Regions from separate parts of the Brevibacillus borstelensis genome, predicted to be linked through region 2. Evidence: predicted binding sites of a transcription regulator. Region 2 holds the regulator's gene; the other holds the start of a gene.
What was found. The regulator LexA, encoded in region 2, represses DNA repair genes until DNA is damaged. The targets are predictions, from matches to a motif close to CGAACATATGTTCG.
Positions count from the first base shown of each region.

Region 1: the regulator LexA is predicted to act here: its motif matches at 4,627-4,640, upstream of V5G20_RS01065 (ImmA/IrrE family metallo-endopeptidase).

Region 1 is NZ_CP144922.1:184,313-196,720, forward strand. It holds gene ptsP (phosphoenolpyruvate--protein phosphotransferase) at 1-763, shown strand, start outside; gene nagE (N-acetylglucosamine-specific PTS transporter subunit IIBC) at 942-2,381, shown strand; gene V5G20_RS01045 (haloacid dehalogenase-like hydrolase) at 2,409-3,326, shown strand; gene V5G20_RS01050 (hypothetical protein) at 3,477-3,677, opposite strand; gene V5G20_RS01055 (helix-turn-helix domain-containing protein) at 3,740-3,958, opposite strand; gene V5G20_RS01060 (helix-turn-helix domain-containing protein) at 4,124-4,489, shown strand; gene V5G20_RS01065 (ImmA/IrrE family metallo-endopeptidase) at 4,669-5,196, shown strand; gene V5G20_RS01070 (winged helix-turn-helix transcriptional regulator) at 5,256-5,573, opposite strand; gene V5G20_RS01075 (DoxX family protein) at 5,713-6,135, shown strand; gene V5G20_RS01080 (hypothetical protein) at 6,292-6,447, shown strand; gene pdaA (delta-lactam-biosynthetic de-N-acetylase) at 6,543-7,322, shown strand; gene V5G20_RS01090 (L,D-transpeptidase) at 7,503-7,865, shown strand; gene V5G20_RS01095 (hypothetical protein) at 8,034-8,309, shown strand; gene V5G20_RS01100 (hypothetical protein) at 8,864-9,058, opposite strand; gene V5G20_RS01105 (cysteine hydrolase family protein) at 9,200-9,733, shown strand; gene V5G20_RS01110 (alpha/beta fold hydrolase) at 9,830-10,642, opposite strand; gene V5G20_RS01115 (hypothetical protein) at 11,023-11,880, opposite strand; gene V5G20_RS01120 (sigma-70 family RNA polymerase sigma factor) at 11,873-12,408, opposite strand, start outside.
Region 2 is NZ_CP144922.1:2,727,125-2,739,532, forward strand. It holds gene miaA (tRNA (adenosine(37)-N6)-dimethylallyltransferase MiaA) at 1-429, shown strand, start outside; gene hfq (RNA chaperone Hfq) at 460-702, shown strand; gene V5G20_RS12815 (DUF4184 family protein) at 847-1,635, shown strand; gene V5G20_RS12820 (AAA family ATPase) at 1,861-2,781, shown strand; gene hflX (GTPase HflX) at 2,795-4,123, shown strand; gene V5G20_RS12830 (aminotransferase class I/II-fold pyridoxal phosphate-dependent enzyme) at 4,131-5,411, shown strand; gene V5G20_RS12835 (MerR family transcriptional regulator) at 5,570-5,980, shown strand; gene glnA (type I glutamate--ammonia ligase) at 6,012-7,346, shown strand; gene V5G20_RS12845 (DUF4269 domain-containing protein) at 8,160-8,753, opposite strand; gene V5G20_RS12850 (DUF456 domain-containing protein) at 8,961-9,446, shown strand; gene lexA (transcriptional repressor LexA) at 9,633-10,256, opposite strand; gene yneA (cell division suppressor protein YneA) at 10,413-10,769, shown strand; gene V5G20_RS12865 (DUF896 domain-containing protein) at 10,850-11,047, shown strand; gene crcB (fluoride efflux transporter CrcB) at 11,140-11,508, shown strand; partial or broken gene V5G20_RS12875 (HelD family protein) at 11,712-12,408, shown strand, end outside.

The sequences.
Region 1 (12,408 bases), 2.5 Mb from region 2:
TCAGCGCGTGGTCTCCGCGTTTCAAGGAAAGCCTGTCATTATTCGGACGCTGGATGTAGGGGGAGACAAACATCTGCCTGCACTGGCTCTGCCCCGGGAGGACAATCCTTTTCTCGGTTTCCGGGCTATCCGCATCTCGCTTGCTCGGCCGGAGCTGTTCCGCACCCAGCTAAGAGCCTTGCTTCGGGCGAGCGCGTACGGCCGCCTCCTGATCATGTTCCCGATGATTTCTCATCTGGAACAGCTTCGCGAAGCCAAGCGGCTCCTGGAGGAGGTCAAAGCAGAACTGCGGACGAGCGGAACCCCGTTTGACGAGGAGATCGCCATCGGGATGATGATGGAAATTCCCGGCGCTTGCCTTCAGGCGGACGCCTTTGCCAAAGAGGTGCAGTTTTTCAGTATCGGAACCAATGATCTTGTTCAATACACACTGGCTGTAGACCGCATGAATGAGAACATCGCCCACCTGTACAGCTACTACCATCCGGCGGTTCTGAGACTGATCTCACACGTCATCAACGCCTCCCACCGGGCAGGGATCTGGACCGGGCTTTGCGGGGAAATGGCCAGTGATCCGCTGGCAACCGAGCTGTTGTTGGGAATGGGGCTGAATGAGTTTAGCGGAGCAGCAGCCGTCATGCCGAAGGTAAAGGCGCGCATCCGCAGCACCACGATGGATCAGGCTAAACAGGTAGCACGGCACGTACTCTCGCTTTCCAGCACAGAGGAGGTCTACTCCTATCTACGCGACAAAACAGAATAACCTGTTTTGTCCCTGCCTCTTGTAAGCGCTTGCAGTCATATGCATGTTCCTGCAGCTGTCTTTTTCGTCTCGTCAGGCAGTCCGATTCTCCGGTACGCCCTGCTTTTGTCCATCCATTATCACTTTCTCACCGGAGAACGGCTTTCTGATATACAACATTCAACAAGGAGGTATTATTATGCTAGCTTTTCTGCAACGGATTGGGAAAGCGCTCATGCTCCCAGTCGCGGCATTGCCGGCGGCCGCACTTCTGGTTTCCTTCGGGCTTCTCGACTACGAGAAGAACATTCCGCTCGGTGCGACGGTGGGAGGCTTCCTCAATCAATACGTAGCTCCGTTTCTCCATGCGGGAGGTTTGGCCATCCTCGACAACCTGGCCCTGATATTCGCTGTGGGTGTCGCCATCGGTCTGGCAGGCGATGCGGTCGCGGCATTGGCGGCGGTCATGGCCTATCAGGTGCTGGTCGGCATTTTGGCTAAAGTGCCGGCTGCGATGCCTTTCATCGACGATAACGTCGTGCTGAAAATGGGCGTTCTCGGCGGTATTTTGGCCGGTGCGATTGCGGCATTCTTCTACAACAGGTATCACGACATCAAGATGCCGGATTGGCTCGGGTTTTTCAGCGGCAAACGCTTTGTGCCAATCATCACCTCGCTCAGCATGGTCGTGATCGGCCTCGTTCTCGGGATGATCTGGGCTCCGATCCAGAACGTTCTCGATATGTTTGGAAACTGGGTGGTCAGTCTGGGTGCGATCGGGTCCGGAATCTTCATGTTCTTCAACCGCCTGCTTATCCCGTTTGGCCTGCATCACGTACTCAACGCGATTGCCTGGTTCCAGATCGGCTCGTTTACCGATGCGGCCGGCAACGTGGCTCACGGGGACTTGCACCGCTATTTTGCCGGTGACAAAACAGCCGGGATGTTTATGGCCGGTTTCTTTCCGATCATGATGTTTGCTCTTCCCGGCGCAGCATTTGCCATTATTCATACGGCTAAAAAAGAGAAGCGCAAAATGATCGCCTCGGTTTTCATGAGTGCGGCGCTCGCTTCTTTTCTCACAGGAATCACGGAACCGCTTGAATTTGCTTTCATGTTCGCGGCACCATTGCTGTACCTGGTGCATGCTGTTTTGACCGGACTCTCCGGTTTCATCGTGACGTCTCTGGGCATCAAGCACGGATTCGGCTTCTCGGCCGGTCTCATTGACTATCTGGTCAATTTCCACTTCTCTACAAACGCGTGGCTGATCATCCCGATCGGTCTTGCCTTTGCGGTCGTCTACTACTTCCTGTTCCGCTTCATCATCGTCAAATTCAACCTGAAAACGCCGGGACGGGAAGATGATGAGGAAGAGACTGAGAAAAAGGCGGGGAATACGTCCATGCATGATAAAGCCCAGGCCGTTCTCTCTCTGATCGGCGGCAAGGAAAACGTAGTCAGCGTCGACGCGTGCATAACACGTCTGCGTCTGGTGCTGAAGGATGACAAGATCGTCAATGAAAAGGGATTGAAGGATCTGGGGGCTGCCGGTGTCATGAAGCTGGGACAGGGCAGCGTGCAAGTGGTTTTTGGCACTCAGTCCGAGGTGCTGAAGGACGAAATCAAGAAACTGTAAAACAGATGAAGGGCTGGAAGAATGCCAATGAAACGTTTGTTGGATTGCACGGCGTCCGACTTTGCGCGGATGTCGGGACAGGATTTGAAGCAGTCGATCAGAGCCTCTGAAGGCCGTGTCCTGGTAGCCGAGGTCATTTCCGCCTTCACTCCGCTGTATCCGAGCGTGAGCAATGCTGAGCTGGCAGCTTCTTTTGGGGCCGACATGATCCTGCTCAATTTCTTTGACGTCTTTTCTCCTCATGTCGAGGGATTGACAAGCGCAAAGCCTGAAGAAATAGTCCAGGACCTCAAGCGGCTGATCGGAAGGCCTGTGGGGCTGAATCTGGAGCCGGTCGACCCAGACGCCAGACAAGCGGAGCAGCTCCACTCCCTGCCTCCTGGCAGACTTGCTTCTGCCAAAACGTTTGCCGCTGCCAAAGATCTCGGTTTTGACTTCATCTGCTTGACCGGAAACCCCAAGACAGGGGTTACCAACCGGGAAATCCGGGAGGCAATTCAAACAGCCCGGACAGTGATGGGAGCAGAGATGCTGATTATCGCGGGAAAAATGCATGGAGCCGGCGTGGAAGGGGAAGCTGGCGGTGATCTGGTCGCAAAGCAGACGATCATCGATTTTATCGAAGCAGGAGCGGACATTATCCTGCTGCCTTCCCCCGGCACAATTCCCGGCATCACTCTCGACTCGGCAAAGGCCATGGTCGATACAGTTCATGCCCACGGAGCTTTGGCTCTGCTCGCGACAGGAACCAGCCAGGAAGGCTCCGATGAGGCCACGATCCGGCAGATCGCGCTTGCCAGCAAGATGGCAGGTGCCGACCTATACCATATCGGGGATGCCGGGTACAACGGAATCGCCATCCCGGAAAATATCATGCACTATTCGATTACCGTGCGCGGCAAGCGCCACACTTACGTCCGTATGGCTTCTTCTGTATTGCGGTAACTCGGCTTTCGGCTAAACGATATGGGCCCAGCGTATGAAAGCTTGCTAAAAACAGATGCAAGACGACAGGCAGCGATTGATCACGCCGAAGCATGCCGAAGCGGTTCTTTCACGGGGAGAACCGCTTTTTTCTGTAAACTGACATCCATTCTATGTTCGGATACACTCTCTTTTCCGCTCGATGTTTGGACAATCTGCAGGTCCTCCTGTTATCTGCTTTTCAAACCGCTCCAGACGGCTTAGAAATTCTCCGCAGGCAGATTCACTCCTCGGTGCCATCATGGCCAGCTCATACGCAATCGTTCGTTTCCATATATCCAGCTGCTTCCGATTCGCTTCGTGAACGTCCACCTCTCCCACCCCTCGCTACATCGTTAACGAAATCTCTTTCCTGCAATCGCCACTCCATTTTGCTATAACAGCAAAGTCAGACAGATAAATAAATCTCGCAGCTGGCATTTCAACATACGTGTCAGCACGGGAAGGTGATTGGCTTTAAAATCGTACTCCCCCTTTTCGTACTTGAGGTACGTAGACGCATTCTTGAACCCTAAAGCGGCAGCCATTTCCTTTAGGGTAATGCCGATTTCCATCCTTCTTCGTGCAATGAAATTCAGGTTTATCCTCTCCAACGGTAAACCCCCTTTTTTTGCCAAATAAGCAAAATGTTATTATCCATATCTTACCTTTTCATTTTCAGCAAAGTCAAGCATATCCTTGTCATTTCAACAAACCGCTATTTTCCATTATGGAAAATTGGTAGAATAGTATTGCTATGATGGAAAGGTTGTGACACTATGTCAATCGTCGGTCAACGGATCAGATACCTTCGGGAAAAACATAAATGGTCCCAAATCCAATTGGCCGAAAAATTGGGCATTCACAATACCGTTCTTTCCCGCATCGAATCGGGCGAGAAAAAAAGCGTGGATAATCACCTGATATCCAAGGCTGCTGACGTATTTTCGGTTACGACTGATTTTCTGCTCGGAAAAACGGAAAACCCTACTCGCAATGGGACATCGCAAACAACCGGGTCAGATGAGCACATCTCCTTTTTTGACCTGGAGGGGCTATCCGAAACGGAAATTGATGAAGTGAAGAAGCATATCGAGTACCTCAGGTGGAAGGCGCTGCACGGTAACAAAGGAACAAACAAGTAGCAGCGGTCATCCACAATTGTCCTGCTCTGCTCGAATATAAAGCTGGAAAAAGCCGCAAGCATTTTTCGTTGTGATGGCCGCCTTATTTCTGTGCCAGGCAACATTGCACCCTGCGGCATTTTTTTACACCACAAAAAGGAACATACGTTCTCTGTTGTTTCGGAAAGGGGAATCACCACATGCTCTCTCATTACCGGCAAACGGATTTGGAACGCTGGTTGACCCAAATATATGCGGATGTTGGCATCAGTCATTGTGGCGACCTGCAAGAAAGGCCGCTGGCCGAGATGCTTGGCATCGAATTGTACTACCGTCCCTGCCCCTCGATGCGTTATGAATCCGGCAATTACCGCAGCATTACGGTCAATTCAACCCTGCCAAGGCCTGTTCAGCGCGAACATTTTTTTCATGAGCTGGGCCATATTTTACGGGGGCATACCGGGAAGCAGCACCAGATGAATCCCGCTTTTCGTCAGTTGCAGGAGGCGCAAGCCGAGCAATTTGTTCTCTATGCGGCCATGCCTTTCTTTCTCCTGGCGCCCCTGCTTCTCGCCTACCGTGAATGGGTACCGTCCTCGGTCTTGTCGATGGAATTTGGCGTGACAAGGGAACTGGCTGACAAGCGTATTGCCCAGATTAAACGGCGAATTATTTCTGAGGGAATACGAAGGGGAGGAAAAACGAGGAAAAGGAAAAGTGCTCAATGAGAAACCGCGATGTATGCAAACAAATAAAAAGTGCCGGAGAAAATAATCCGACACTTTTTTTATGTTAATTCGATCCAGGCCTGCGACCATTTCTCGATCCCCAGTATGACCGGTTCCAAAGCAAGCCCTTTTTCCGTTAGCGAATATTCCACCCGTACCGGGGCAGAATCTGTATACACGTGACGATGTACCAAGCCTTCTTTCTCCAAATCCTTCAGCCGCTCAGACAAAAGCCTTCCGCTGATCGGGAGCGCCTCTTCGATGGCACAGAATCGCTGCGGTCCGGAAAGCAACTGATACAAGATCAAACCAGTCCACCGCTTGCCCAAGAGCTGCATTCCTTTTTCAAACTTCGGACAGAGAGAGGACTGCTTCATAGTAATCACCTCGATTCAATTCCAGTATAACGCTCTTTTGAAAATCCTTCAAAGTGTTGACGTGTTATAATTATTAATTTATACTTACTAACGAAATGTAACCTAATTACTATATTCAACAACCGTAGGAGGTCACTTTATGGAAAGACAATTTGATCAACGTACCGAGTGGGGGCTTTTGCTCTTGCGCGTAGTTGCAGGTATAGCGTTTGTCATGCACGGAATGTCAAAATTCCAAATGGGACTCGATCAGGTTGCCGGTTGGTTTGGCAGCATGGGTATTCCCGGCTTTTTCGCTTATGTCGTCGCGTTTCTTGAGCTCTTGGGCGGAATTGGCTTGATTTTGGGCATTGGCACCCGAATTTTGGCAGCTCTGTTGGCAGTCGTGATGGCCGTCGCTACGATCAAGGTGAAAATTGCAATGGGCTTCCTCGGTGGGGAAAGTGGTCCTGGATATGAGTTGGATCTGCTTCTATTCTTTATCCTGCTGCTTTTCGTTCTCTCCGGACCGTCCTTCTATTCCCTCGACCGCCTTTTGTTTCAACGCCGTTCAAGCAAATAAAGACCGCAGCATATTGCAAAAACCGAATGGTGCCGGGACGATCCGGTCCATTCGGTTTTTTTGCGCTCAGTCACCAACTTTTGACCGGAACTTCTCTACAGGCGGCATGTTCTTGGGCCCGGGTACACATGATAGTAACGATGAGGAGGTGAGTCTATGATGCCAAACCAAAACAAGCGCAGCAACATTATCTACCACCCTGAAACCGAGGTGCCCGCAGGTTCGATTGACAAGCGGAAAGTGGTCAGATCCCAACCAGACGAGCAGTATCCGATTCCCCGTGCACATCCGGTTCCTTGGCAAGAGGATTGAGGAGCTTTACATACCGTTTTAAGGATGCGATCAAATCCCTACCCGATATTCAGGCAATCCCATCAACAATAGGAGGACTTTTCGCTGTGAAACGCATAACCTTTCTCACCGTTTTTGTCCTGATTTTGTCCCTGTTCACTGTCCATGCCGCAGCCAACCAGGATGTCCCCTACCACTTTGGATTCAAGAAGAGCAAGGGTGGACAGCTTCCCTCGATTGACCAGGAGGGCTTTAAAGGCATCGTCGATAAGCACGAAGCCATTTTTCTCGGGGATACCTCCAAAAAAGAGCTGTTTCTTACGTTTGACAATGGCTATGAAAACGGGTTCACCCCTCGTATTCTGGATATCTTGAAAGAAAAAAAGGTACCCGCCACTTTTTTTGTTACCGGGCATTATGTAAAGGATCAGCCGGAGCTGTTAAAACGGATGACCGCTGAGGGGCATATCATCGGGAACCACTCCTGGAGCCATCCGGATATGACACAGATATCCAATGAGCGGATCAAGGAAGAATTGGATAAGGTAAAACAAGCTGTAGCCGAAGTTACCGGGCAAAAAGAGATGGCCTTCTTGCGTCCGCCGCGAGGAATTTTCAGTGATCGTACACTGGCGGTCAGCAAGAAACTGGGGTATACGAATGTTTTTTGGTCGATAGCCTACAAGGACTGGGATACGAAAGCGCAAAAGGGCTGGAAGTACGCCTATGACAGTGTCCTCGCCCAGCTTCATCCCGGAGCGGTTATTTTGTTGCACTCGGTTTCAAGAGATAACGCCGAGGCGCTTGGCAAGATTATCGATGCCGCACGAGCGCAAGGGTACGAATTCAAAAGTCTGGACCTCCTTCGCCCGACTCTCCCGCATCCTGCTCCGTAATCTCCCATCTTTCCCGGTTTTACCGGATTCATCACAGCTCAAAACAGGAACCTGCCGCTACGCTTTGCACGGCAGGTTTTTTGTGTGGATCGCCACATGCGGCGGGGACCCGCTTTTTCCCAACCGCATACGATGCAATAGAAGCACAATCCCGGTTCTTTAAAAAGGGAGGTGATTTTCATCCCGGCATACCGCATACGCATCTCGATCAATAAACTCCGCCTCTATCTCTTTGACGGCAATCGCCTCATCCGTTCTTATCCCGTCGGTCTGGGTAAAATTGCGACCTCTACCCCGCGCGGCAACTTCACGATCATCAACAAGGTTCCCTACCCCAATTCTTACCGCGGAGGTCCATTGTCCGTTTTCGGCACCTATTGGATGGGGCTGAGCAAGCCTCATTACGGCATTCACGGCACCAATAATCCATCATCGATCGGCCATTACGTCTCACGCGGCTGTATACGCATGCATAACCGAGATGTAGAGAGCTTGGCCAAGCTGGTTCCCATTGGTACGCCAGTGCAGATTCGTCAGGAATAGGCTGAGGTAGATCAACAAAAGCAAACTAGTTCAACATCCAATCGATGGCTGGGGGCCATACTCCAAGCCAAGAATAATTGTAGAAAAAAGTGCTCTATCCAATAAATTTGCTTGGAAGACAAAGTGGATGGTATTATATGTAAAATATATTTGAAAGGAGTTGATGATTTGCGGAATTTGTTCCTATTTTTCATATTTACCTGCTTATTCGTGACGGCTGGATGTGTTAAAAACGACAACTTATTACCCGATGACTCAATAAAAGAGCAAACGTTAAAAATTGGAGTCATTGGACAGTCTCCCGCCGTTACTGAAACAAATATTGTTTTCACAGAAACAACATTTGAAAAGCTGAGTAACGCCACTGATACGGATTTCGATGCTCTATTTATCATGCCGGAGAAACTCGAAGAAGCATCACATGCGCAATATGCCAAACTCTAGAAAAGTGTAAAATACCCCGTATTCTTTATCGGATCTACAAAGTCATATTACCCATTCACAGAGGAAACTTTAACTTATTCCAATGCTCCCTCAACACATTCAGGTATGTATGCAACTGGGATGATTTATGAGGATGGACAGATTAAAATATTTGAGTATGGTTTAAAAAATGGAGAGAAGACAGAGGAGAATCTTAAAGCTTTGTACACAAATATTTTTAATTATAAATGAATTTGTCTTAAGAAAAACGAACTAGCTTATAAATGTTTAATAACTACGCCGAAAAAGGGGCTATCCCTCGTCATTCTTTTGACTTTGGAATGCCCCTTTGTGTCATGTAATTTCCGGTGACAGAAAGATACTTGTATCCACTATAGAAGTATCGGTAATGTTTTAAAGCATTTGCGACACACTGCCATCTCTGCATTTGTTTACAATAGCAATAAATCTGGGTCGATAAGTATCCGAGACTTTTAACCTTTGGGACACTTCACCGTATCCACATGCAGCGCTTATAGCGTCTAAAGACTGCAGTTTTTGAGGATGTTCTTTTTTCACTTCTTCCAACGGCCTTCCACTCCACTATATTTGGCAATACGTTGTGTTGCTTCTTCGTAAGTTAGGTCCTCAACAACAACTTTCTCTTCTTCCGTTGAAGCATGGGTACCTTCGGTTTGAGCGGAGGCAAAACCACCAAGGCTAAGAACGACGAACAGCATACTCAATACAGCAAAAAACGACTTTTTCATTTCTTCCTCCCTATGGGCTAACCATATTCGTTAACAAAAAGAAATGGCTTTCCGAGTATTGCAAAAAATATTATCAAATTCCTTTCCGAATAGTTGTATGATGGAAAAGAAATCCTACCATTCCGGAAGGGGCAATTTCGAATGAGCACACAAACGGCACTGATTATTGTCGATGTTCAATCCTCGATCGTGGAATACTGCTATCAGGGAAATAAAGTGGTGGAACGGATTCAAACGCTTCTCGAAAAAGCACGGCATGCGAACATTCCCGTCCTTTTTGTCCAGCATAACGAGCCTGAAGGCAGCCCGCTCGCCACTGGCACCCCCGGATGGCAGATACATCCCACCCTTTGCCCGCATCCGGATGAACCGATCATTCAAAAAACGGCATGCGATTCGTTCTTCGAAACTTCCTTGCAAGACGAATTAAAGGCTCGCAGCATCGATCATTTGGTGATCGTCGGCTTTCAGACCGAGTACTGTATTGATACGACATGCAGAACGGCAGTCTCGCACGGCTACGAAGTCACCCTTGCCGGTGATTGTCACTCTACGACCGATGACGCCGTCCTGAAGGCGGCGGATATCATTGCCCATCACAATGCGAATTTGAATGGATTGGGTACTCCGAAAAACATTATTACCGTAAAAGAGTCTCGTGAGATTTTTGAATAAAGAAAATCCCCCGAGGAGTCTGCCTCCAAGGGGGATTTTGATTATAGGAATTAGAGCATTACTAATGCTACTTCTGACAAAGAAAATGACCAATTATTATTTTGCCAAAAAACTTACAAGCTCCCGATTAAACTTCTCTAACTCGTCATAAAACAACCCATGCCCGCTGTACAAAAATGGGACCAGCTCCGAGCCCTGGATACCGGCATGCATAAATTCGGCAAAGGGGTACGGACATACTTTGTCCTGAACGCCATGAAAAATAGCGGTTGGAACGGAAACAGCGGACAAATCCCGGCGCAGGTCCTCATCTCGCAGAGAGACGGCGCACATTGCCGTTGCGTGACCAGATGCCTCCATACCCAGTCCGTGCATCCAGTCTTTGATACCCTCCGTCACGTAGCTCGCAAAAAACATGTCCCCAAAGTCATTCAGCATTTTCGGCCGATCTGTATAGGTTGCCTGGATGAGACTGTTGACCTGCTCCTTTGTCATTCCGTACGGGTAATCCGGACGTCTGGTAAACAGAGGGGCTGCCGCCGCAAAAAGAGCCAGCTTGGAAACCTTATCTGCTCCGTATCGGGCCATGTATCTGATCGCGATGGCTCCTCCCATGGAAAATCCGGCGAGAGTGATATTCTCCAGCTCCAGGGTGTCTATGACCACCCGAATATCATCTGCCAATCGATCGTAGGAATACCCTCTCCAGGGACGGTCCGACTTTCCAAATCCGCGCAGGTCGACTCCAATGCATCTGTACCCCATTTGGGGAAGCTGGTTGAACTGATATTCATACATTTTGTGATTAACCGGCCATCCGTGGATAAACAGCACTGGTTTTCCATTGCCCGGGTCGAGATCCTCCACGTAAAGATTTACATTTTGTTCAACCGCAACGTAATAGCCCATCAAAATTACTCCCCTTCTGGATGATTGCCTATGCATACCTTATGTGGGGAAGAGCAGGATAGATACTTGTCTTGCAACAAAGCATGTAGTCCGACCACCGCCGTGCAGCGCCGCAATATGTTCGCGAAAGGCGCGCGTCCGGCCGCTGCCTCGATATAGCGGCAGGCTAGCCATCATCGCAAACGAACCGCCAGTGCCTTTTTCATTTCATTAACACGCTAGGCCAACATTTGCGTCTTGCGGGAAAAGACCTCAATTTGTTGCTTTATAACGATCAAAAAATGAACACCCGGTTCTCCAAAAACGTAGAGAACCGGGTTCGTCCATAACATAAAAGCTTGAACACTGTTTGGGGAGACGAAGCCGACATCAGACCCCGATTAATTCTTAGACGCTGGGGCAGGGGCAGGGGCAGGGCCGGCTTTTTCTGTTTGCGTCATACTGTCCCCTTTTGATTTTGCCATATCGATTTCTTCTTGCGTAGGCGGCGCTCCAACCGCAAAGCCCTTGATTATTTTTCCGAGCGTTGCAGTGTCAAAATCATCACGAGTGTACAATTCTACCGTGAATCCCTCATGCTCCCAAATCACGATACCGTTCGCGAAATAGACCTTGGCCCCTTCAATAACCTCAGTCTTGACCGGGTCAGTAGTGCCGATGCCATTTTCACCGCCCTGAGAGATCAAGAAATCAGCCGTTTTCTCGCCGTGACTGTATTGTACTTCCACCATGGTTTTTCCGTGAATGACAGTGTTGACGTATTCATAATCTGCGATCCAGGAGGGCGCGGGGAAATTCATGCCTGTTGCCAAGCGAGCTTCCTGCAGAGTCAGCTTTGGAGATGCCGGCCATTCTGTCACTGCGGAATCCGCTCCCCTATCCTGCCCGGCCGATACACTCTTTTCAGAAACCGGCAGTTCCTTGTATTGGACAATTTCCATATTCCCAACTTGAAAACGTGCCAGGATTGACTGGATCATGCCTTGCGCGTAGGAGGTCGTCGAAAGCGCACCGCCAATGAGAACTATAACAGCAGCAGCCGCAGCGGCCGTTTTCCATTTTCTATTCATCAGAGCTTTCCCACCCTTTTTCGTATTTTGGAGTTGAATGGTTCCCGTCTCGATTTTGTTTACCAGACGCTTGTAAATGCGCTCCTTGGCCAAGCTGTTATTGATCTCCGCCTTTTCAAGCAATTCAACGACGTTTCCATATGTCTTCGGATCATGTTTTTCACTCATCCTTGAACCTACCTGCCTCCAAGATTTTGTGTAGCTTTTTTAAACTCCTGTAGACCACGACACCGATATTGGACTCGCTTACACCCATTAGCTCGGATATTTCTGAATTTTTCAGACCGGCAGCGAATTTCATTGCGATAATATTGCGTTCTTTATCGCGCAGCTTTGCCAGTGCTTTAAACAGTGCCTGATGATCATCGTCCCGGATTGCCAGCTCTTCGGGAGACGGCTTGGGCATGATCAGCTCTGTTATGGAATCCAGCGAAAAGTGGAATCTTTTTTTCCGGGCGCGATAGTAATCTGTCACAGTGTTTCTGACAATCGCGAACAGCCATACATCAAATTTTGCTTTTTCCTCCGAGAAACTGTGGTATTTGGAGATGACCGTTTCAAAAACTTGACTGCAAATATCTTCTGCCTCGTACTGATTGTGAATCCGGTAGCAGATATACTTGTACACGCGATCGAAGTATATTTCGTAAATTTGAGAAAACTGCTCTGTAGATAAAACACCCTCACGGAGCCTGT
Region 2 (12,408 bases):
ACGCGGATGTCCGATTTTCAACACAGGGAAGCATATTCGCCTTATGACATCTTCATGATTGGCCTGACGATGGATCGGCAAAAGCTGTATGAGCGCATCAATCAGCGAGTGGACAAGATGATTGAGGACGGTCTGGTAGAGGAAGTAAGGCGACTTTTGGATCTCGGCTACGGTTCGGCATTGACCTCTATGCAGGGACTCGGGTACAAAGAGCTGATCCCTTACCTCTACGGAGAAATCACATTGGAGAAAGCCGTGAACGATATCAAGCAGCGTACGAGGCATTTTGCCAAAAGGCAGCTTTCCTGGTTCCGGCGGATGTCAGCTATCGAGTGGTTTGACCTTACGAACACCGATGACTACCCGAAGATCGTCCAAACAATCAAACAGATAATGGCAGGAAAGTTTCCTCAATTGCCGAATATATAACATACAAGTCCTTTTAGGGGGTAATGACCAATGAAACAGACGATCAACATTCAAGATACGTTCCTGAACCACTTGCGGAAGGAAAACATCGCGGTCACCATCTACCTGGTAAACGGTTTTCAATTGCGCGGTTACATCAGAGCGTTTGACAATTTCACGATTGTCATTGACAGTGAAGGGAAGCAGCAACTGGTCTATAAGCATGCCATTTCCACCTTCACTCCACAGCGTCCCGTGTCGCTCATGTCTCAGGACAACAATCAACAAGCATAAGCGTCACAACAACGAAGCCGGGATCTTAGCCATCCGGGCTTTTTTATCTGGTATGACAACGCAATCAATCCGCACGAAGAGAATATAGCTGACAAAATAGCAGGATAGTATACATAACTTTTCTTATGTAAACGGGAGAGGACAATGCCTTTTACTTTTGCCCATCCAGCAATCGTCTTGCCATTGCGGCGGGTTCGCTGGTTTTCTTTTACTGCGCTTGTTTTTGGAAGCATGGCCCCGGATTTCGAGTATTTTTTGCGTTTGCAAGCATACAGCTCGATGAGCCATACGCTGGCAGGACTGTTTCTGTTTGATTTGCCGATGACGTTTTTATTGGCCCTTCTTTTTCACGGCATTGTGAAAAGAGCGATGATCGAGCATTTGCCAGCACCCTTTGACCGCGGACTGCAGCACTGTGCCGAGTCGCCCAGGCGCCTTACCACGCTGCGTTCTTTTCTCGTCTTTTGCTGCTCTGCTGTCCTGGGGAGCGTAACCCATATTTTCTGGGATGCTTTTACCCATGACGGGGCATTCATGGTAAGTCGGTTGCAGCTCTTGCAGGAAAAAGTGGAGCTGGCTGGAATGGCCATCCCCGTGTACAAGTTTTTGCAGCACGGCAGTACAATGGGCGGGTTGCTCTGCATAGGGCTCGTGATAGCAAGGGAAGCAAGGCATGGGTTGCGTCGGGCCGAGCTGAAGCCGCAGGCGGCTTCCAAGGATAGCAGACAGCTTTCTTGCCGGGAAAAATGGTCTTTCTGGCTGGGGGTTGCCGGGTTTGGCCTGCTTGCTGCGGGCGCATACCTTTATGCGATTGACGGGTTGTTTCCCCACTTGCGGCCGCTTCGTGCTGTTGTTCCCTTTTTGTCGGGATGCATGGCAGGATTGGCTGCTGTTTCCTGTTACTTGCGATGGCGACGGGTCCCGGGAAGGTAATTGCCTTACACCGGGAGAAGGCTGGGGGTTGCAGCGGCGTGAAGACCGCAGTAAAGACCGCAGTAAAGACCGCATCTAAGGCAAAGAACAACTTCTGGAGCATCGAGCACAAGATCGGAGACAAAAAATGGGCAGGTTTTCCGGGCAGGTGAGTATACTAAGGTATGACCAAGAGGCAGGTGATGGCTTGTGAAACCGTCGGGCAATCAACCGCCGGCTGATACGATGGCAGAGAAGGCTCCCCACCGGATACAGGTGGTGTTTCGCCAGCCGGAACGGGTCAAATTACCGGAAACACTGTCCGAGAAGGTACGAACGACTGCACCCGGCAATGTGGCCGCTGCATTCGATGAACTGGAAAAACTGATCGGCTTGCAGGAAGCCAAAAAGCTGATGTACGAGATTCACGCGCTGCTTCGGATCAACAAGGAGCGGGAAAGACACGGCCTGAAGCTGGAAAAACAAGTGTATCACATGGTATTCAAAGGGAACCCTGGCACCGGAAAGACGACCGTCGCCCGTATATTCGGCAAAATCTTCCGGGAAATGGGGATATTGAGCAAAGGACATTTGATCGAAGTAGAACGCGCCGACCTGGTCGGGGAGTTTATCGGGCACACGGCGCAAAAGACGAGAGAGCTCGTCAAAAAAGCGATCGGCGGTATCCTTTTTATCGATGAAGCGTATTCGCTCGCGCGAGGCGGAGAAAAGGATTTCGGCAAAGAGGCCATTGATTGTCTCACGAAGGCACTGGAGGATTACAGCAACGATTTCATCTGTATACTGGCAGGCTACACAGACGAGATGGATGCCTTTTTGGAGCTGAACCCCGGTCTGCCCTCCCGGTACCCCATTCAGCTACAATTTGCCGATTATACCGTAGACGAACTGATTAAAATTGCCGAGACAATGGTCGAGGGAAAAGAATACAGGCTTTCTACAGGCGCCAGGGAAAAATTGAGGCTGCACTTGAACCGCATTCGCCTCGACCTTTTTGAAACCAATTTTAGCAACGCCCGGTATGTACGCAATGCCATCGAGCAGGCGATCCGCAAGCAGGCTGTCCGCCTGATGACGGTGGCAGAGCCGACCAAGGATGACGTCATGACGTTGTTGCCGGAGGATTTTGTCTGGTCCGCTTCCTAGCGGCAGGAGTAAAATGTGGTATGATAGGGGAAAGAAAGGACGTGATTCCTTGGAAGGTGGAATCAAGACGAAGGAAACAGCCATTTTAGTTGGCTGTTTTTTGGATAATCGCGATATGGAACGCTCCCGCTTGTCGATGGAGGAGCTGCATGAGCTCGCCAGGACTGCCGATGTAGAGGTGCTGGATGTCATCACGCAGAATCGCGAACGCATTGACAACGCCTGGTATTTGGGAAGCGGAAAAATACAGGAAATCGCTCATCGTGCGGAAGAGCTGGACGTGGATGTCATCATTTTCAATGACGAGCTTTCACCCAGCCAAACGCGCAACCTCGATACCGCGTTTGACTGCAAGGTGATTGACCGGACGCAGTTGATTCTCGATATTTTTGCCGGGAGAGCGCACTCGCGGGAAGGGAAAATCCAGGTGGAGCTGGCACAGTACAATTACCTGCTGCCGCGCCTTGCCGGTCAAGGCAAGCAGCTTTCCCGCCTTGGCGGCGGTATCGGTACGCGCGGCCCTGGGGAAACCAAGCTGGAAAGCGACCGCAGGCACATCAGGCGGCGAATCAGCGAGCTGAAGCAGCAGCTGTCAGAGCTGGTTCGCACCCGTCAATTGCATCGGGAGCGCCGCAAAAAGAACAATGTGTTTCAAATCGCATTGGTCGGCTATACAAATGCGGGCAAATCGACGCTGTTGAACCAACTGACTTCGGCGGAAACGCTCCAAGAAGACAAGCTGTTCGCGACATTGGACCCGACTACCCGCCAGCTTACCTTGCCGAGCGGGCTTGAGGTGCTCCTGACTGATACGGTCGGTTTCATCCAGGATTTGCCGACTTCCCTTGTTGCTGCTTTTCGTTCTACGCTGGAAGGTGTGAAAGAAGCGGATCTGATCCTGCATGTGGTCGACGCGCATCATCCTGACCTGGAGATTCATATGGAGGTCGTATATCGCATTCTGCGGGAGCTGAAAGCAGATGACATCCCGCAGCTCGTTGTCTACAACAAAGCGGATTTGATTATGGAGGGAACATACCTGCCGAAGGTGGAAGACTCGATTTTGATCTCGGCAATTCGGCAGGAGGACCGCGCCGAATTGCTTAAGCGGATTGAAGGCTACGTCTACTCCTCGTTTGATCGCTATACCTTGATCGTCCCGGCAGAGCGCGGCGACATCCTGTCGCTTTTGCACAGGGAAGGGGTAGAGATGGAACAGGAATTTGACGAAGCGGATTCCTCCTATCGGATTTCTGTCAGAGTGAACAGAGATCATCCCATCTACGGAAGGATTGCTCCTTTTCTCCTGGAAAAACCAGAGACTGAAGAAGAGAGTTGGTAAGTAGCACATGTTTTCCTTATTTGCCCACGGGGAGCGTCTGCGCCCCATCGTAGAAGAAGTAGAACAAATGATCACAGGGCGGCATCAAGAGATCGCTGCCCTGGTCGACTATAATCAGTTGAAAGTGCTGCGTTCCTTTCAAAAGCATGAAGTGAATGAATTTCATTTTGCGCCCTCGACCGGGTATGGATACGATGATTCCGGTCGGGCGGCGCTGGAGTCGATTTATGCGGATGTGTTCGGTGGAGAGGATGCGCTTGTACGCCCTCATATCATTTCTGGGACACATGCGATCGCTATTTCTCTTTTTGGTTTGCTGCGCCCCGGTGACGACCTTCTTTACATTACCGGAAAGCCATACGATACGCTGGAGGAAGTGGTGGGCGTCCGCGGAGAGGGGCAAGGCTCGCTAAGGGAGTACGGCATCGGGTACCAGTATGTGCCGCTTGCTCCTACCGGAGAGATCGACTTTCCCGCAGTAGCGGCAGCCATCACTCCGAAAACAAAGGTAATCGGTATCCAGAGATCTCGCGGCTACGCAGACCGTCCGTCCTTTACGATTGCCAAGCTGAAAGAGATGATTCAGTTTGTCAAAGAGATCAATCCCGAACTGATCGTCTTCGTGGACAATTGCTATGGGGAATTCACGGAGGAGCTGGAGCCGCTCCAGGTCGGAGCAGACATCATGGCAGGCTCGCTGATCAAGAACCCCGGAGGCGGCTTGGTCAAAACCGGCGGCTATATCGTCGGCAAGAAGGAATTGGTCAAGAGAGCTTCCTACCGCATGGCGGCCCCCGGGATTGGAGCCGAAGGAGGGGCATCGCTGTACTCCCTGCTGGAAATGTTCCAAGGCTTCTTCCTCGCGCCGCACGTGGTAGGCGAGGCGTTGAAGGGCGCGGTCTTTTCCTCGGCTTTGCTTGAGCGCCTGGGCTTTCGGACGAACCCGCTATGGAACGATCCTCGTACGGATTTGATCCAGTCTGTCGAGTTTGGGAGTGCCGAACGGCTGATTGCTTTCTGTCAGGGAATCCAGAAGGCAGCGCCTGTCGATTCCCATGTTACGCCTTACCCCAGTGAGATGCCGGGCTATGCCGATCCGGTCATTATGGCGGCCGGGACGTTTATTCAGGGAGCCAGTATCGAGTTTTCTGCAGACGGACCGATTCGTCCCCCTTACCTCGGGTTTGTGCAGGGCGGACTTACGTACTCCCATGTGAAGGTGGGCATCCTGACAGCGCTTGACGGCCTGCTGGAAAAGGGCTTGCTCGATATTCCCGGAAGAGACTAGCAAAGATCAATCGGAGTTGTTTATGAGGCGATAAGCACAAACAGCGGCTTGTCGCTTTTTTATTACTTTTTGTGTAATCTTTTCTGACATCCGTTGACAGAGTTGCTTTTGAATCATACAATAGCAAGCAAGGAATGATTTCAAAGGAGGGACAAGTCATGAGTGATGACCTTCGTCGAAACATGGCGCTGTTTCCCATTGGTATCGTCATGAAGCTGACTGATCTGACTGCGCGGCAGATCCGTTACTATGAGCAGAACGGACTGATACAGCCTGCACGTACAGAAGGAAAGCAGCGGCTTTTTTCTTTTAATGATGTCGACCGCTTGCTGGAAGTGAAGGCCTTGATTGAAAAAGGACTGAACATTGCCGGAATCAAACAGGTGCTTCAGCTGCAAGACCCTGTTCCGGAGCAGACGGAAATTACCGTCAGTTCGGAGGCCAAGCGGAAGGAACTTACCGAGCAAGAGCTTCATCAGCTCCTCAAACAACAAATATTTTTCAGCAACGCAAATCGCCCAAGCGAGCATGCGTTGATACGTGGAGAGCTTTCCCGCTTCTTCCACTGATACATGCATACGACTATAGGAGGAGAGAAACGTGAGCAAGTACACCAAAGAAGACATCTTTCGTTTGGCCAAAGAAGAGAATGTAAACTACATTCGCCTGCAGTTCACTGATCTGATGGGGATCATTAAAAACGTCGAGATTCCGATCTCCCAATTGCCCAAAGCTCTGGACAACAAGATGATGTTCGACGGTTCTTCGATCGAAGGCTTTGTCCGCATCGAGGAATCCGACATGTATCTGGTGCCGGATCTCGATACATGGGTCATTTTCCCGTGGGGGAATGAGCATGGAAATGTCGCTCGCCTGATCTGTGACATTTACAATCCAGATGGAACTCCGTTTGAAGGGGACCCTCGCTACATCTTGAAACGGGCGCTGAAAGAAGCCGAAGAGATGGGCTACACGAACTTCAACGTCGGACCGGAGCCGGAGTTCTTCCTGTTCAAGATGGATGACAAAGGCGAGCCGACCTTGGATTTGAACGACCAGGGCGGATACTTTGATTTCGCTCCGCTCGATCTGGGTGAAAACTGCCGCCGTGACATCGTTCTCACGCTGGAGAGAATGGGATTTGAGGTGGAAGCATCCCATCACGAAACTGCGCCTGGCCAACACGAAGTCGACTTCAAATACGCAGATGCCATCCAAGCTGCGGACCAGATTCTCACGTTTAAACTGGTGGTGAAAACGATCGCACGCAAGCACGGATTGCACGCAACGTTCATGCCCAAGCCGATGTATGGTGTCGCCGGCTCCGGCATGCACACCCACCAGTCTCTCTTCATCGGGGAGAAAAACGCATTTTTTGACGACAAGGATACCCTCGGCCTGAGCAAAACGGCGAAGCAATACTTGGCCGGTATTCTGAAGCACGCCCGCGGTTTTGCCGCCATCACCAATCCGCTGGTGAACTCCTACAAGCGCCTCGTACCGGGCTATGAAGCTCCTTGCTATGTAGCATGGTCGGCGAAAAACCGCTCTCCGCTTGTACGGATTCCGGCATCTCGCGGTATGAGCACCCGGATTGAGGTTCGCAACCCGGACCCTGCCGCCAACCCATATCTGGCTCTCGCCGTGATGCTGAAAGCAGGTCTTGACGGAATCAAGAACAAGCTTGAGCTGCCGCCGGCTGTCGATCGCAATATCTACATCATGAACGAGGCTGAGCGTGAAGCAGCGGGCATCGCCAGCTTGCCGGCTACCTTGAAGGACGCGATCGAATGCCTGAAGGCCGATCCGGTCATCTGCGAAGCGCTTGGCGAACACGCACTGATGCACTTCGTTGACGCGAAGGAAATCGAGTGGGATATGTTCCGCACCCGTGTAACGGAGTGGGAGCGCGAGCAGTATATGAATACGTATTAATATTTAGGGGAAAGAGTACTTGTATTTCTTTGGACCCTAAAAAGAAACAAAACTTGTTTAGTTTAATTTTAACTAGGTTTCAGCTTTATAAGTTAGATACGCCTTAAAGTAGATGGGAAACTTGCTTTCCTATTAACTTTAAGGCTTTTTTTATGAATTTATTTGACTAAAGTTGGATGGGATGCTGCTAATAAAGATTAACCCCCTTTACAATGCAAAATTTAGAACAAAATACCTAAAATATGTTTACAGATGTGTATATTAATGGTTAAATAAAAAATTATTAACATATTATTTGATGGTTGGGTTTAATGAAATGCGGACTTAATCCAGCGTATGCACACTAACTCGGGTTTTTACAAAAATGATCATTTCTTTTCTGAAGTCCGTTTAAGAAATGATTATTGATAATAACGAGGTGATATTATTAAAAAAATTGCGATTTCCATTGTGTTGTCGACAATGATGATGATTTGGGTTTTTATTTTTATGATCTCAGATCTAATTCAACAATTGGATTTTGGGCCAAACAAAATTGTAATTACTGATTATCGAGTTCCAGGATTCTTTGAACCCGTTTGGCTTCCCATTTATGTTGGATTCGTGTACATTTTATATCAGTCTCTTAAAAAAAAATCATGATTTGCCGTCTTCAACTGAAATCTAACCAATAAAAGGTAAAACGACAAATCTAGCAATCCAAAAAAGATGACTTCCGAAGTATCCAGAAGTCATCTTAATTTTATGCCCGCATAAGGACACACAAGTTGTCTGAGTTTACCATTATTCGTATTTCCGGTTTACGGCCGGCGTTTAGGTCGGTTTATTTGCCATCACTTGCTTAAGCTGTTCATTCGAATATCTTTCCAATTCAAGTAAAGCCTGATAAGGATCATCTCCGACAATCCCGTAATACAGAGCGAAAGCAGGCTCCGTTTTCAGCCCCCGTTCTTTCAAAGCCCGAATCTCTTTTGCTGCTTCTTGCCCAGACAGCTGGAGCAGCCGTGCTTCGATCATCATATGCCGGTAGGCGTTTTGCTCTGTGACAGGAATCGGTTGAGCAAAACACTCCAATTGAAAACCGCGATACCAAAAGGAAGCAGTCGCCGTAGGGATGTTGCGGATTTCTCGGCGGTCTTGTGTGAAACGGTCCAAATGCCCGTATTTTTCTTTCAACACATGGCCAAACCGATCCAGGTCGGCTGTCGTACAGATCAAATCAAGATCGCTGTCCTCAACATCAATATCGAGGGGGATCGTTCCGCACAGAACCGGTTGATACTCTTTGAGCCCATCAAAGATTCCCAAGCTGTCGAGGACTGCCCAGGCTTCCCGCTGCCGAGGGGTTCCTTTTTTCAGGTAGGAAGGGTCAAACCAATCTCGCTTCGTTTGAGAATGCATAGCCATTTTCTGTCCTTTCAGATTATCTTTCTTTTATTTGCAACTCTGCAGGGGAACAATGAGGGACGAGACCATCTATGTTCCGATTCGACGTTTGGCTTTACGACTCGCAGAAGAACCGAGTATATACAGGTTTCTGTCAAAATGTAGCGAGTCGATGGAAACGAAAACCGCACTTTATCGTATACCCTATACAGAAGGGAGTGTCAATGGATGGAGATCTTGTTGTGGATCGTGATAGCGGCCTTGTTTATCCTCAGTATTGCCGGAATCTTTTTGCCGGTCATTCCTGATACGATTTTATTGTGGGGCGGATTCTTGCTGTATCACTTTTTTATTGCTGATCCGGGTGCCGGACTTCCGGCCTCCTTCTGGTGGGGAATGGCGGTCTTAAGTGTTCTTCTCTACGGTGCGGATTTACTCACCAACATGTACTTTGTCAAGAAGTACGGGGGCTCCAAAGCGTCATCGTGGGCAGCTGCACTGGGGATTTTGCTCGGGGTGATTTTGTTCCCCCCATTTGGCATGCTGATCATGCCGTTCGTGCTGGTCGTTCTGGTGGAAATGCTGATCCAAAAGCAGCCGTTTGAACGGGCTGTTAAAGCGGGAGTGGGTTCGCTCATCGGTTTTTTGGGCAGTGTGGTCGTAAAAGTTGTTCTTCAGGTAGTGATGATCATCTGGTTCTTTGTCGCACTGTAAGTGGGATTCGTAGGAGAAGGACCGATCAAAGAATCGAAGGGAATGAAAAGAAGAGGCGTCCGCGAGGCAATCGCGAACGCCTTTTTTGCTGTCAGGGTGGAAAAGGAAAGCTTGTCGTAGTCGATTTGCGTTTTTCAAAGAGTCCGCCATAAGGCATGGCTCATCCAAGCAACGAAATCTCTTATTCTAGTGAATCAAGCGGTACACGCCAATCACTTTCCCCAGAATCGTTACAGAATCCAGAATAATCGGCTCCAATGTCGCGTTTTCAGGCTGCAGCCGGAAATGGTTCTTTTCCTTGAAGAAACGCTTCACGGTTGCCTCGTCCTCTTCAGTCATGGCGACGACGATATCACCGTTATTGGCCACATTCTGCTGGCGAACGATCACGTAGTCTCCATCCAGGATGCCAGCCTCGATCATACTGTCTCCGGACACGCGCAGCATGTACACCTTGTCCGATGTCACGATGCTGTCAGGGAGTGGGAAGTAATCCTCCACCTGCTCGACAGCAGTGATCGGCTGACCCGCAGTCACCTTTCCGATCACCGGTACGCGTACAACAGATACGTCAAAGTCGTCTTGAAAGCGCTCCTCTTCTTTCAGCAGCTCAATCGCGCGGGGCTTGGTAGGATCGCGGCGGATGAGCCCCTTTTTTTCCAACCTGGCCAGATGGCCGTGAACAGTTGAACTGGATGCCAGACCGACAGCCTCCCCGATTTCACGGACAGATGGGGGATAACCCTTGTCCCTTACTTCTTTGCGGATGAAATCGATGATGGCTTGCTGTCTATTGGATAGCTTGGACATAGACCACACCTCTATCTTCTCGAACATGTTTTCTATATTATACCATGGGATCCTGCGTTCGACAAACATAAGTTCGTTTTTTTCTTGACATGAACAAGTGTTCGCATTATGATGAGAACAAGAAGATAGAACGTACGTTTGCAGGGGGATGAAATAATGAGTACAATGACTGTATCTAATCGCTTCGCCAAAGAAGAAAGAAAAACTGCTCGTTTTGGCATTACGCGTGGACAGGCCATTCTGTTTTTTGCCGCTTTCACTCTCTTTTTTTACACTTTGACAGAACTAGTGTTCGCTTCTGGGGATCATACGGTACAACAAGCTCAAATGATCCAACCAGTAAAGGAAATCGTCGTCCAACCGGGAGACAGCTTGTGGGAGCTGGCGGTCACCTACAAGAGTGACCCGAAAATGGATGTTCGCGATATGGTATATGCGATTCAAAAATTGAACAAGCTGGAAAGTGCCATTATTTATCCAGGCCAATCGATTCAAATTCCTGTCGGGAATTGACAAGCTGCAGCTTTCCCTTGCTTCGTTGCCGAGATGTGATATAATAGAGCGGCATTCATTGAAAGCGAGGGGAAACGGCTTTGGTATCAGACGCGGAAATCAAACGGATCAACGAGTTGGCCAAAAAATCTCGTGAAGCCGGGTTGACTGAAGAGGAAAAACAGGAACAGAAAAAACTGCGGCAAAAATACATTGATGCTGTGAAAATGTCGCTTCGCTCCAATCTCGAATCGATCCGCTACGTGGAAGACCTCGAGGATAACAACCCCAAACACTAAAACGCACCATTTGACATAAAAAGAAGACATCCATGCTTTTTGCCAGGATGTCTTTTTGTTCCATACAAAAAAGGAGAGAAGGGGGGATTGCCATGATGGCATGGCTGGCTGTTGCCGTAGGAGGAGCCGTCGGTTCATTGCTACGCTATGGTCTCGGTCTCGCAATGAACCAACCCGGATTGCCGGCAGGGACATGGCTGGCCAATGTCTCCGGTTCTTTTCTCATCGGACTGCTCTATGCGTGGGGAAAGGAAAAAGGATTGATGTCTTTGGAGATGTACCTTCTGTTTACAACCGGGCTGATGGGGGGATTTACTACGTTCTCTACCTTTTCGCTTGAGGTGGTAAGCTTCATCGGAGATGGGCAGATCGGCAGAGGGCTGTTCTATGCAGGCGCCAGTGTTTTGGCCGGCCTTCTTGCTTGCGGTTCAGGGATCTGGATCGGCAGACAAGTGTGGTAAACAGGCAAGATATAGCGGGATAAGACGGGCAGGCGTCAACGAGAACAAAAGAGAGCCAATCCGGAAGCAACATCAAATCAAAGAAGAGGGCATTGGAAGGCTACGAGGAAACAAAGAAGAGCCCGTGCCCGGAAACCATGTGGAAATAAAACCGGACTTCTCCTTGCGATGCTGAACCTGACAATTTGGAAAGGAGGATATAAATGACTGTACAGCACCCGGACTACGAGCATGAACAGAAGAGACTCGATGAAACACGCTCTATTATCCAAAAGGAAGTGGACACTCTTCGGAAAGAGGTTAAAGAGATTACGGACGATTATGTGAAACAGGTCGTCAACTACAAAAAAGGAAAAGAGCTTCGCTACCTTGAGGACCAAGGACTGGAAAAGCCGTATTTTGGACGAGTGGACTTCCTGAAAGACGAGACATACGAGTTGGACAGCGTATACATAGGAAAGAGGGGCATCGTTCGGAGCGACACATTCGATTCAATTGTCGTTGACTGGCGTGCTCCCATTGCCAGTTTATATTACAGCGGCGAGAGCAAGGATGCGTACTTCCGCAGCGGCAGGGAGATTGTGCGAGGCGAAGTCCGCCTGAAGCGAAATTTTGCCATTGAGGACGGGAAGATTACAGGGATATACGATGGAGCGCTCAAAGAGACGATTCATCGCGAAGTTGGCCATCCGGATGAATTTTTGCAGGAAGGGTACATCGATGAGTTCCTGGCAGCCAACCTGAATCAGACGAACGACAGCAGATTGAAGGATATCGTAGCGACGATCCAGTCGGAGCAGAATGACATTATTTGAGCAGACAAGGATCGCCCGGTTGTCGTTCAAGGGGTGGCCGGAAGCGGCAAGACGACGATTGCGCTGCACCGGCTCTCCTATTTGA